One region of the Cytobacillus sp. T106 genome, then DNA from elsewhere that is predicted to be linked to it. Evidence: riboswitches for the same ligand, from Rfam matches in the RefSeq annotation. Region 1 holds a riboswitch; each other region holds the start of a gene.
What was found. Region 1 has a riboswitch for cobalamin ahead of ABU165_RS14180 (acyl-CoA thioesterase). Riboswitches for the same ligand answer to the same signal wherever they lie in the genome.
Positions count from the first base shown of each region.

Region 1 (4,202 bases):
TTGACAGCAATGAAGCCATGATGACCAAGATTGAACAGGGCGGGACAGCCTACGATATAGCGGTTCCGTCTGAATATGCAATTGAAAAAATGAAAGAAGAAGATTTGCTTTTACCGGTAGACCATTCAAAAATTCCAAACTTGAAATATATCGACCCGAGGTTCATGGACTTGGCATTCGATCCAAAAAATGAATACTCTATCCCTTATTTCTGGGGGACGGTCGGCATAGCCTATAACACAGATCTGCTTGGGGACAAAGAAATTACAAGCTGGAATGACCTTTGGGATGAAGATCTGCGAAACCAGATTCTCCTAATTGATGGTGCAAGGGAAGTTATGGGAATGGGCTTGAATTCCCTCAATTATTCCCTTAATGATCAAAATAAGAAGCATCTGAGGGAAGCGAAGGAAAAGCTTGATACCCTTACTCCGAATATCAAAGCCATTGTCGGGGATGAAATCCGGATGCTGCTTGAAAACGATGAAGCAGCCATAGGTGTTGTCTGGTCAGGAACTGCTTCAGAGCTGATGTGGAAAAAGGACAATATTGAGTATGTTCTCCCTGAGGAAGGGACGAACCTGTGGTTTGATAATATGGTCATTCCAAAAACGGCAAAAAACGTGGATGCCGCCCACCAGTTCATGAACTTCATGCTTGATCCGGAAGTCGCTGCCCAGAATACCGAATATGTAGGCTATTCGACGCCGAATAAAGAGGCGCTGAATTACCTGCCGGAGGAAATTGTCAGTGACAAGCGCTTCTATCCGGACCCGGAAATGACCGAAAAGCTGGAAGTGTACGAGAACCTTGGGAAAAAAATGCTCGCACATTATAATGAACTGTTTTTGGAATTCAAAATGCATAGTAAATAATAGCAGCGGCTGGAGGAGTCTCCGGCCGCTTTTTTGCATTCTAGCATGATTTCCGTCCTGTCAGGGGATCCTAGTCTTAAAAACAGGAGGAGGCAGTCATGTATTATATCAGCGGAAACATCATTTCAGGGGAATATGATGATCAGGCAGAACATTTTTCCATCAGCATGATCAAACACTTTAAGACTCAGTCCATTTTGACCAAGGATCAGGCTATCCAGCTTCTTGACTACCTCTACAGGCATAGGGACGAAGAGGGAGGCCAGGTCATCACCTTGAATGACCAGATGCCGCTGCGCATCTCTTCCGAGGAGATCAATTCCCTGATACTTGATCTTGAAAAGATTGAATCCCATTTTTAATGTTCTCCGAAATCTATATCCGATAATGATAGAATATGATATGATTTCTTTAATTGAATAAATGCTTTATGGTGCTTTGCAGCATGCTGCAAACTTAAAAGGGAAGCCGGTTGAATTCCGGCGCGGTCCCGCCACTGTAATGCGGAGGCTCCTCCCTCGATGCCACTGTTCCTTAGCGGACGGGAAGGCGGAAGGAGTCTGTGATGCTGAGCCAGGAGACCTGCCATAAAGAAGTACACAACCGTCCTACGGGTGATAGGAGAGTGATGCGCTTTTAATATGGTAAAGTTTTGTTATTTGTTAAATTTTTTATGTGCAGGCATCCTCTATGAAGGATGCCTTTTATTTTTTTCATACAATAAGCCCGAGGAGTGAAACCTATGAAAAAAGCTTATCCAGCAGACCGTTCCCGCACCATTCAGACCAGGCTGGTGCTTCCGCCGGATACAAACCATCTTCAGACAATTTTCGGCGGCAAAGTGCTATCCTATATTGATGAAATTGCTGCCATTACTGCAATGAAGCATTCCGGCAGCATGGTAGTAACAGCTTCGATCGACTCTGTGGATTTCCTGTCTTCAGCTTCAGTCGGTGACGCCCTTACTCTTGAAGCCTTTGTTGCCTCAACAGGGAGAACCTCCATGGAAGTCTATGTGAAAGTGCATGCAGCCAATCTTTTAACAGGGATTCGAACGCTGACGACCGAATCCTTTTTAACCATGGTTGCCGTGGATGAAAACGGCAAGCCCATTCCAGTATCCGGGGTGCTGCCTCATTCTGAGGAAGAAATCAGGCTGTTTGCTTCAGCAGGGGCACGAAAGGAGCATAGAAAAAACAGAATGCTTATACGATAAAAGGTGGCTTTCAGCCACCTCTGTATTCATGAAATAAGGCACCTTCTTCAGCAGCTATTTCCTACGGGCTGCTTCCAGCCTATCCAGCTCCTCTGGGATCCTTCCTTCTTCTAAGCGGCTGAAAAGGGGGGCGATAGTGCCGAGCCTTTTCTCTGCAGCCCGAACCTCTTTCCATTCCAGCGTATGCGCATTCACCTGCAGCATGTTATTTATCTTCCTGCTGGAGAAAGGGAGGAAGGGGTTCAGAAGCCTTGCCAGATTTTTGATGATGTACACACAGGTCTGCAATGCATCTGCACATTTTTGCGGGTCGCTTTTAATCGTTTTCCAAGGCTGTTCACTGTCAAAATATTTATTGGCCGAGCGTACAAAGGCGAAAATATCCTCAAGCGCTTCTTTTAGCTTTGCGCCTTCGATCTTTTCTCCGGTTTTCTCATATAAATGCTTAATATCCTCCTGTACAGCTTCACTTAATTTTCCATCCGGTATCATGCTGTCATAATATTTTTCGATAAACTTAAAAGTTCTGTTGACCAGATTGCCATATGCCCCAAGCAGCTCACTGTTATGGCTGTAAACGAATTCCCGCCAGGAAAAGTCAGCATCCCTGTTCTCAGGAGCATTGACAGCAAGGAAATACCGGATTGAATCCGGTTCATATCTTTCAAGTATGTCAGGGACCCAGACTGCATAATTCCTGCTTGTTGAAAGCTTCTTTTTCTCTAGTGTAAGATATTCGCCGGAAACCATCCGCGCTGGTTCCCCAGGCAGCCCTATCCCCATTTGAATAGCTGGCCAGATGATGGTATGGAAAGGGATATTGTCTTTCCCATGCACATAATAGGATATAACATCACTACCCCAGAACCTGCTGCCATCCTTGCCGTGCTGGCGGGCCCATTCCCTGCTGGCAGAAAGATAGCCAATCACCGCTTCAATCCAAACATAAATTTTTTTCTTCTCCATTCCTTCAATAGGGACTGGCACCCCAACATCCAAATCCCTAGTTGCAGCCCGGTCCAGAAGCCCCTCAGTTAAATATCTTCTTGTCAGGCTGCTGCTGTTGTCCCTCCACAAATGGCGGGAGCGTGCCTCCTCGGACAGCTCTTCAAGCTGCTTCTGAAAATGGCTCAGCCTGAAATAATAATGATCAGTTTCTTTCATTTCCGGCGGTGTCCCGCATATTTTACAGGATTTATCCAGAAGGTCGGCCGGCTCAAGGATGGCTGAGCAGGCATCGCATTGATCCCCGCGTGCTTGGCTGCCGCAGGAAGGGCAGACTCCCTCTACATACCTGTCAGGCAGAAACTGGACACATGTCCGGCAATAAGTTTGTTCTATCGTTCTTGGAACAAGATGGCCATTTTCCAAGAGCGACAGAAATACTTCCTGTACAGTCTGATGATGATGCGGGGCATCTGTCCTTGTATATAAATCATAAGTAAAACCCAGCTGTTCAAAGCTTGCTGCGAAATCCCTGTGATAGCGGTCAGCAATTTCTTTCGCTGATTTGCCTTCATGTTTTGCCCTGATCGCTATGGGTGTTCCGTTGCAGTCGCTCCCGGAAACATACAGGACTTCTTCGCCCTTCATTCTGTAATATCTTGCAAGGATATCTCCGGGCAGCAGACTTGCAATGTGCCCAAGATGAAGGGAACCGTTTGCGTAGGGCCATGCCCCGCCAATAAAAATTGCCATGTTCAATCTCCTCCTCATTTTTCCATTGGCAGATCTTAGGATAAAATAAAAAAGCCCCGTCCTTTTCTATACATATAGAAAAGGACGGGGCTTGCCCGCGGTACCACCTTTATTCGCCTTTCGGCCTCTGCAAGTACGGGGCATATAGATGCCCTTATACTGTGGGTTTGATAACAAGTACCACTACTTGCCGCAGCCTACTGGCGAAGATCGCGTTCAGTACGGGGCTCGGAGACCATTGTTCAAACAGCCGCTTTTGCTTCTTTTCACCTGCCGAAGCTCTCTGGGAAAAACGGATCTGTTTTACTTTTTCTCTTCAATGCCTTTGTATAAGAGTTAATATCTGCCAATGATTTAAAGATTATTATATTCACGGGCAGCATAAATGTCCAGCAAAATTTAACAGGGGAAGG
Region 1 is NZ_JBEUMK010000007.1:73,771-77,972, forward strand. Features, by position in the region: gene ABU165_RS14170 (ABC transporter substrate-binding protein) at 1-875, shown strand, start outside; gene ABU165_RS14175 (hypothetical protein) at 974-1,237, shown strand; cobalamin riboswitch at 1,290-1,479, shown strand; gene ABU165_RS14180 (acyl-CoA thioesterase) at 1,618-2,091, shown strand; gene metG (methionine--tRNA ligase) at 2,146-3,789, opposite strand; T-box leader at 3,867-4,118, opposite strand.

Region 2 (4,202 bases), on a different contig from region 1:
TTTCTCCTTTTCTTTCCGCCGATGGGCCATTTCTGGCCGGAGAAAGGCTGCGCCAGCAGCTATATATGTCCCTGACTTTGGCCGAACCTCCAAATATCCTTCTGATGCCAGCTGGTCATAGACTTCCAGTGTAATATTTCGGGAGACCTGCAAAGAGGCTGAAAGCTCGCGTGTTGACGGAACCTTTTCGCCTTCCTGCAATTCCCCATTTAAAATATATGATCTCAGCTTCTCATAAATTTGCTGAGTCAACGACTTTGGGCCTTCCCGAACAATTTGAAACCACATAATCTTCTCTCCAATCTGTCAACTGGTACTATAAAAGTCATCTAATTGTGGCTCTATTTTCATCCAGTATATCATGATATCTTTACAGTACCATAAGGAGGATGATCGAAATGAAAACAATTGGATTAATCGGGGGAATGAGCTGGGAATCGACAAGCGTGTATTATTCATATATCAACCGCCTTGTCCAGGAAAAACTGGGCGGGATCCATTCAGCCCGCTGCCTGCTTTACTCTTTTGATTTTGAAGAAATTGCTGCCCTGCAAAGAAGCGGGAACTGGGAAAAGGCAACTGAAAAAATGATTGAAGCAGCAAGGTTCCTTGAAACGGGAGGAGCAGACTGCATCGTTATTTGCACCAATACTATGCATCTGATGGCAGAAGATCTTCAAAAAGCCTGCAGGATTCCCGTCATACATATTGTAGAATGCGTGGTTGAGGAGATTAAAAAGCAAGGCATAGAGGCAGTTGGCCTGCTCGGCACCAAATTCACAATGGAGCAGACTTTTTATAAAAAAATCCTTGAGGAACATGGCATTGAGGTTCTCGTTCCAGAGGAAGGTGACCGGGAACGGGTTCATGAGGTGATTTTTGAGGAATTATGCAGGGGTGAATTTAAGGGGGAGTCAAAAACTGCTTATCTCGATATCATTCACCGCCTGGAAAAGAAAGGCGCCCAGGGAATCATCCTCGGATGTACGGAAATTCCCCTGTTGATCAGTCAGGAAGACTGCCGGCTGCCTTTATTCGACACAACTTTTATACATGCATCAAAGGCAGTGAAATTCGCACTGGGAAGTCAATATAATCCTTCGAATTCCTGATAATAGAACTGCTGATAAAGGCATTTTTGCTGAAAAATATCATAATATGTCATATCACAATTGGTAAAACAATACAATACTTGAATTATTAGAATTTTAGAGTAAATTAAGAGAGAATCTAATAGCCATTTAAAAGTGCCCATTTTGACAAATGGGATAATAGGGAATCCGGTTAGAATCCGGAGCAGCCCCCGCTACTGTATATGCTGATGAAATTGCCATCATCCACTGGGAAACCGGGAAGGAGGCAAGAGTAAAGTGACGTATAAGCCAGAAGACCTGCTTTTAAATTTCGTTTCTTATTCTTCGGAGGGAAGGCTGGGAATGATTTTTCTTTCTTTTTTGCATGCCAAAAAATGAACAGGAAATCATCTCGCGCCTTAATTCCGGAATATTGGGATTAAGGTTTTTTTATATGCTGAAATGAATACAAAAACATAGGTGCATGACAGCTGTGACAGGCTGTCGTGCTTAAAAGGGAAGCCGGTGCAATTCCGGCACGGTCCCGCCACTGTGAAAGGGGAATCCAGCTGCAGCAGCCACTGATGAATGTCGGGAAGGCGCAGCCGGGTGACGATCCTGAGTCAGGAGACCTGCCTTGTTTTTTCTTTCTTTAGCTCCTACGGGTCATAGGTGCTGGAAGACATGATGCATAGGCAATCCTTTTTTGCCTATGCCTGCTTCTGGCACTCTGCCCAATGGGGTTGGAGTGCCTTTTATTTTTTCAAAAAGAAGGAGAGATCATGATGACAACCTGGAATCTGACACGGACGAAAAGCCATGTATTGATCTGCAATGGCTCAAGCTGCATGAGAAAAGGCGGCGAAGAGGTGACAGAGGCCATCCGTGATGAAATCAGCCGGCTGGATCTGGATGCTGAGGTGCATACCACCAGGACAAGATGCAACGGGCGCTGCAAGGATGCATGTGTGGTAGTCGTGTACCCTGAAGGAACTTGGTATAAGGCGGCAACTGAGGAGATTGGCCGGAAAATCATCCGGAATGAGCAAGCCCCTGTCTATGAGCTGAGGGAGTCTATTCTTTATGAATATGAGGAAAGCACTTTCGTTAAGGTGAGCGAAGACTCAATTAAAGGGATTGAGAAGCCTGCAAAAGAGCTGAAGGAAGTCTGACCGCTATGGGACAGCCATTTTGCCAAAAGGAGAGGATAGCTGTGAAAGGTAAGCTGCTGATTGTCGGCTTCGGCCCTGGGAATGCGGAACATATCACAAAAAGGGCGAAGGACGCCATTCAGGAAAGTGACTATATCATTGGCTACAAAACGTATGTAGAGCTGATCCGTGATCTGATCACAGACCAGGAAATCATCAGTACAGGGATGTCGGAAGAGGTATCCAGGGCACAGGCAGCAGTCAGGTATGCTGAAGAAGGGAAGAAGGTTGCCGTCATTTCAAGCGGGGATGCAGGGGTCTATGGAATGGCAGGGCTTGTCTATGAAGTGCTGATTGAGAAAGGCTGGAGGGAATCAGACGGTGTCGCCGTGGAAGTGATCCCCGGGATATCGGCCATCAATTCATGCGCTTCCCTGATCGGAGCTCCGGTCATGCATGATGCCTGCACCATCAGCCTAAGTGACCATCTTACTCCGTGGAGCATCATTGAAAGGCGGATTGAAGCGGCAGGCATGGGAGATTTTGTCGTTGCTTTGTATAATCCGAAAAGCGGCAGGCGGACGAGGCAAATTGAAGAGGCACAGAGGATTTTGGCTAAATACCGTTCGCCTGAAACACCTGTCGCCCTGATAAAAAGCGCTTACCGAGACAGTCAAAACGTTGTTATCACCAATCTCAAGGATATGCTTGAATTTGATATCGGCATGCTGACGACCGTGATGATCGGGAATTCATCAACCTTTATTTACGATGGCAAAATGATCACCCCAAGGGGCTATCAGCGAAAATACACTTTGGATGCTGCAGAGCAAAGGCTCCGTCCGCACGAACGGCTGAGGCCGGAAAATGAGCCATGGGCCCTTCACGAGGGGAAAGCGGAGCAGCCTTCCGTTCAAAAGGCTGGTAAGCATAGTGCTTCACCTGCCGAGCTGGCCATGGAAGCACTGGAAAGAGCGTCTGGAAAGTCATACAGAAAACAGGAAGCCCTCAGTCCGTCGCCGTCTATGCTCCATGTTCCGGAGAAAGCCGCAGATACTTTTGAGCTGGCTGTAAGTCCGGGAATCGCCAACAAAAAGTTTACCCCAAAACAAATGATAACACTGGCTGAAGTGGCAGGCGAAGAGGGGACGATGGAATATACACCTCATCACCAGATATTGCTGCGGATCCCGACAAACAATCCTGAGTCCGTCACTATGAAGCTCGAAAAGGCAGGATTCCTTCTGGCTCCGGTTGGAGATGTCTTTCAATTGAAGGCCTGCGACTTCTGTGAAGGGGAAAAAGGCGCTTCCATACCATATGCCGAGGAGATTCAGGCGAAGCTTGGCGGGATCCAGCTCCCGAAAGAGCTGAAGCTTGGATTCAATGGCTGCGGTATGGCCTGCTATGGAGCAGTGAATGATGATATCGGCCTTGTATTCCGAAAAGGCAAATTCGACTTGTTCCTTGGTGCCAAGACAGTTGGCCGGACCGCTCATCCCGGGCAGGCAGCTGCGGAGGGTATACCGCCCGATCAAATCGTCGGCGTGATTGAAAGCATTGTCCGGGAGTACAGGGAAAACGGTCACCCGAATGAGCGCTTTTACAAGTATTTCAAGAGGGCCAGACAAGTTCAGGGCTTTAAGCATAAAGATATCGCTCCGGTTATCGAATTGGAGCCAGCCCCTTGCGGCGAATAACTATACAGGAGGAGAGAAGTTCATGAGAGCAGTATTGCTGGTAGGCCATGGAAGCAGAGATCCCGAAGGAAATGTCCAGGTAAGGGAATTTATCAGGGAGCTTGAGCCCAGGCTCGATTCCTCGCTTTTGGTAGAAACATGTTTCCTTGAATTTGAAATGCCGACAATCAGCCAGGGAATACAAGCTTGTGTAAGAAAAGGAGCCAAGCATATTGTCGTTATCCCGATCATGCTCCTTCCGGCAGGACATTCCAAGATTCATATTCCTGCGGCGATCG
Region 2 is NZ_JBEUMK010000003.1:51,177-55,378, reverse strand. Features, by position in the region: gene pdxR (MocR-like pyridoxine biosynthesis transcription factor PdxR) at 1-291, opposite strand, end outside; gene ABU165_RS07900 (aspartate/glutamate racemase family protein) at 399-1,112, shown strand; cobalamin riboswitch at 1,229-1,413, shown strand; cobalamin riboswitch at 1,535-1,727, shown strand; gene ABU165_RS07895 ((2Fe-2S) ferredoxin domain-containing protein) at 1,859-2,245, shown strand; gene cobJ (precorrin-3B C(17)-methyltransferase) at 2,287-3,924, shown strand; gene ABU165_RS07885 (sirohydrochlorin chelatase) at 3,947-4,202, shown strand, end outside.
Region 2: it holds a riboswitch for cobalamin, as region 1 does, so the genes downstream of both, ABU165_RS07895 ((2Fe-2S) ferredoxin domain-containing protein) here and ABU165_RS14180 (acyl-CoA thioesterase) in region 1, are expected to answer to the same signal.

Region 3 (4,202 bases), on a different contig from region 1:
TTTTGTTTTACTTATAAATTGTTCCCTGCTGTCTGCATCAAGTTCATTTGTGATAATGGAGGCTTCATGGAGCTCAGCAATTTTTGCGAAAGCGATTTCAGAAAACTTCGAACTATCCGAAAGTACATATGCTTCCCTCGACAGTGAAATAGCTGTCTGCTTGATCATTGCTTCCTCCTGGTCCGGTGTGGTATAGCCGAACTGCGGATGAATTCCATTAACACCCATAAAGCATTTATCAAACCTGTATTGCCCAAGGCTCGCTAAGGCTCCCCTGCCTATGATGGCATTTGTGTGCGGCTTTGCATACCCGCCCACAAGGAAGGTCTTAATCCCTCTTTCCATAAGGCTTTGAATATGCATAAGGCCATTTGTCACGACAACAATGTCTTTCAGAGGCAGAAAGGGAATCATTTCCTGAACGGTTGACCCTGCATCCAGATATAGGCAATCCCCTTCTTCTACAAGGCCTGCTGCATACTTGGCAATATCCTTCTTCTCATGACGGTTTATGGATGATTTCTCAACCATGCTCGGCTCTTGAAGCTTTCCCTGCAGCCTGGCAGCGCCTCCGTGCACCCTTTTTAAAAATTTATCATTTTCAAGCTGTGATAAATCCCGTCTGATGGTTGATTCTGAGGAATCTGTCATTTCTACAAGTTCCTGTATTTTAACTGTATGCTTCTCTTTAAGCATTTGCAGAATGAGCTGATGTCTCTCTGGCGTCAGCAAGATTGTCACCTCCCAGCTCTTTATTATTGCCGCTTCATGGCTTTTGGCTTAGAAGTTTAAGATTTATTATGTAAGCCAATTGTAATGGAATCGATTTCAAAAATCAATCATTTTCACTCATAAACAATCAAATAGATTCAATATTTGATTGTTTATGAATGTTTTTGTTTTATTTTAATTATTTTGATAATCGTTATGTTTTGTTAGCTGTCTAAAGGGAGGCTATAATGAAAGAGCAAAAATATATAAATGTTTTGGAGAGTGTCTCAGTGAAAAATATTGGCGGTTTTTATCTTGAATTGATTAAAGTAATCATCATTGCTGTTGCTGCGTTTGCCCTTTTTGGGTCATTCCATGAAAAGATTCTTGAACTTGCGGTTCCGGCAGATGAAGATATAACAGGCAAAGCGTTCGGTCTGCCATTCTATATTCAGTCTGCTGCTTTATGCATGCTTCTTTTTCTTCTTTATAAGACAAATCTGCAGAGGTGGAGCTGGTATAAAAAATGGAAAAATAGCGGCAGGCTTTCGACAAATACGGCTCGGATTCTGCTAATTGCAGGGAGCGCCATGCTTCTCCTTCCATATTTTTATTATTTTATCGCTTTATGATTGCTGTTGGTTTTTAACTATGCTACAATCATGGTACAACATATTGATAATCCACCAGGAATCAGCACTACATATTGTTGTCCTTGTGAATGAATTTTGTTTATGGTCTCTTTTTCCTTTTTCGCTTCTGAAACTCGGGAAGCGATTTTTTTTGCAGAGAGTCCGGGGATTTTAGCGAATAATCGTCCTGGCTGCCGATTTTTGGCACCAGCCTTCAATTGAATAAGAATCCGCAAGCGATGGTGCCCTTTTAGGGCATAATAGGGAATCCGGTTCAACGCCGGAGCTGTCCCCGCAACTGTAAGTGTGTACGAAATGAGCATCCACTGTATATGAACGCTGAATAGGCGCATATATGGGAAGGGCTCAGAGTAGGATGAAGCACAAGCCAGGAGACCTGCCATGCTTGTACGAGTTTCGGTTCTTCGGGGATTGGGAAGATGAAACGATGGTATAAATCGTTTTATTTTCCTTTATGCCGTCGTTTGATCCGCCCAAATTGTGGGCGGATTTTTTTATTGTCAAAATACTGATCAACCCAGGAGGTACGACTATGAACATTTCTTCCGCAAAACCGCTGCCATTGGCATCCATTGATTCTGATTTCCCGCATTTGGATTTTCAGCCGCTTTATAAAAGGGCGACTCAGCTTCAGGATAATCACACTCCAAGTAATGATGAACTGCTAAACCAGCTGATTCTTGATTCCCTTTCCATGATCAGCGAGGCTGAGCCTGACTGGACATACGTGGCCGCCCGCCTGTACTTATCAAGTCTTTATGAGAAGGCTGCCGAGCACCGGCGCTCCACTGCCGGAGAAAGCTATGGCCCACTGTATGGGCTTATCACCGATTTAACCGATGCCGGCGTCTACTCCCCAGTCCTGCTGGAATCCTACACAAAAGAAGAAATTGATATAATCGGGACTTATATTGACCCGGAAAAGGACAGGCTTTTTACATATATAGCAGTGAAAATGCTTGCTGACCGCTACCTGAGCCGGGATAAGAAAAAGAGGCTTTTTGAGCTGCCTCAGGAAAGATTCATGATCATCAGCATGACTTTGAACCGTTCAGAGCCAAAGGAACGCAGATTGTCCCTCATTAAGGAATCCTATTGGGCTTTAAGCAATCTGTATATGACAGCAGCAACCCCTACACTTTCCAATGCAGGAAAAAATTGGGGCCAGCTTTCAAGCTGCTTTATTGATACTGTAGATGACAGTCTCCAGGGCATATATGACAGCAACACAGATATCGCCAATCTTTCCAAGAACGGCGGCGGCATCGGGGTCTATCTGGGAAAAATCAGAAGCAGGGGCAGTGATATAAAAGGCTTTAAAGGGGCTTCATCAGGGGTCCTTCCATGGATGAAGCAGCTTAATAACACAGCTGTCAGCGTCGATCAGCTCGGCCAGCGCAAAGGGGCAGTCAGCGTCTATCTCGACATCTGGCATAAAGATATCTTTTCCTTCCTGGACAGCAAATTGAATAACGGTGATGAACGCTACCGCACCCATGATTTATTCACCGGGGTCTGCCTGCCGGATCTATTCATGGAAACGGTAGAAGCCCGCGGGGACTGGCATTTGTTCGATCCCCATGAGGTCCGCAGCGTTATGGGCTTCTCCCTTGAAGACTTTTATGATGAAAAGCCTGGTGCAGGTTCATTCAGGGTTAAGTATGAAGAATGCGTCGCAAACCCGCGGCTGTCGAAGCAAAAAGTTCCGGCAATCGATATTATGAAAAGGATTATGATCAGCCAGCTGGAAACCGGCACTCCATTCATGTTTTACCGTGATGAGGTAAACAGGAAGAACCCCAATCGTCATTTGGGGATGATTTATTGCACTAATCTCTGCACTGAAATCGTGCAGAATCAAAGCGCAACGATCACAAAAGACCAGCGCGAGGAAGATGGCCGGATCATCATAGAGAAAATTCCCGGCGATTTTGTCGTCTGCAATCTTTCATCTATCAATCTGGCAAGGGCAGCAGCCGACCATGTATTGGAAAGATTGATTCCCATTCAGGTCAGGATGCTTGATAATGTGATTGACTTGAATACCATTCCCGTCCTGCAGGGAGTGGCCACCAACCGGAAATACAGGGCAATTGGACTCGGGACCTTTGGCTGGCACCATTTGCTCGCCTTGAAAAAGCTCAGGTGGGAAAACGAAGAAGCCGTCCGGCTGGCAGATGAATTGTACGAAAAGATTGCCTTCCTGACGATTAAAGCAAGCATGAATCTGGCGATGGAAAAAGGATCATACCCGGGCTTCAAGGGCTCTGACTGGCATTCAGGCGAATATTTTACATCCCGGGGATACAGCAGTTTGGATTCTGTGCATGATTGGGATTCATTGATGCAGGCTGTCAGGAAAAATGGAATCCGAAATGGATATCTGATGGCTGTAGCACCAAATGCATCAACTAGCATCATTGCAGGAAGCAGCCCGAGCATTGATCCGATATTCAGGAAATTCTACTCTGAGGAAAAGAAAGATTATAAGATTCCGGTAACGGCACCCGACCTGAATGAGCATACAACCTGGTACTACAAATCGGCTTATGTGATTGACCAGCATTGGAGCATCCTGCAGAACAGCAAAAGACAGAAGCATATCGATCAGGCAATTTCTTTTAATTTATATGTGCAGAACAATATTAAAGCGAAGGAACTGCTGGATTTGCATCTGTCTGCCTGGAAAAACGGACTGAAGACGACATACTATGTCCGCTCTACTTCTTCCGACTTTGAAGACTGCGATTCCTGCTCAAGCTAATGAAAAGGAGTGATTCGATGACAACCCCTGTCAATAAGAGAGAAATCATGAATAAAACAGCACCAAACCGCTCT
Region 3 is NZ_JBEUMK010000006.1:31,640-35,841, reverse strand. Features, by position in the region: gene ABU165_RS12740 (DeoR/GlpR family DNA-binding transcription regulator) at 1-732, opposite strand, end outside; gene ABU165_RS12735 (hypothetical protein) at 960-1,343, shown strand; cobalamin riboswitch at 1,566-1,762, shown strand; gene ABU165_RS12730 (ribonucleoside-diphosphate reductase subunit alpha) at 1,897-4,128, shown strand; gene ABU165_RS12725 (ribonucleotide-diphosphate reductase subunit beta) at 4,146-4,202, shown strand, end outside.
Region 3: it holds a riboswitch for cobalamin, as region 1 does, so the genes downstream of both, ABU165_RS12730 (ribonucleoside-diphosphate reductase subunit alpha) here and ABU165_RS14180 (acyl-CoA thioesterase) in region 1, are expected to answer to the same signal.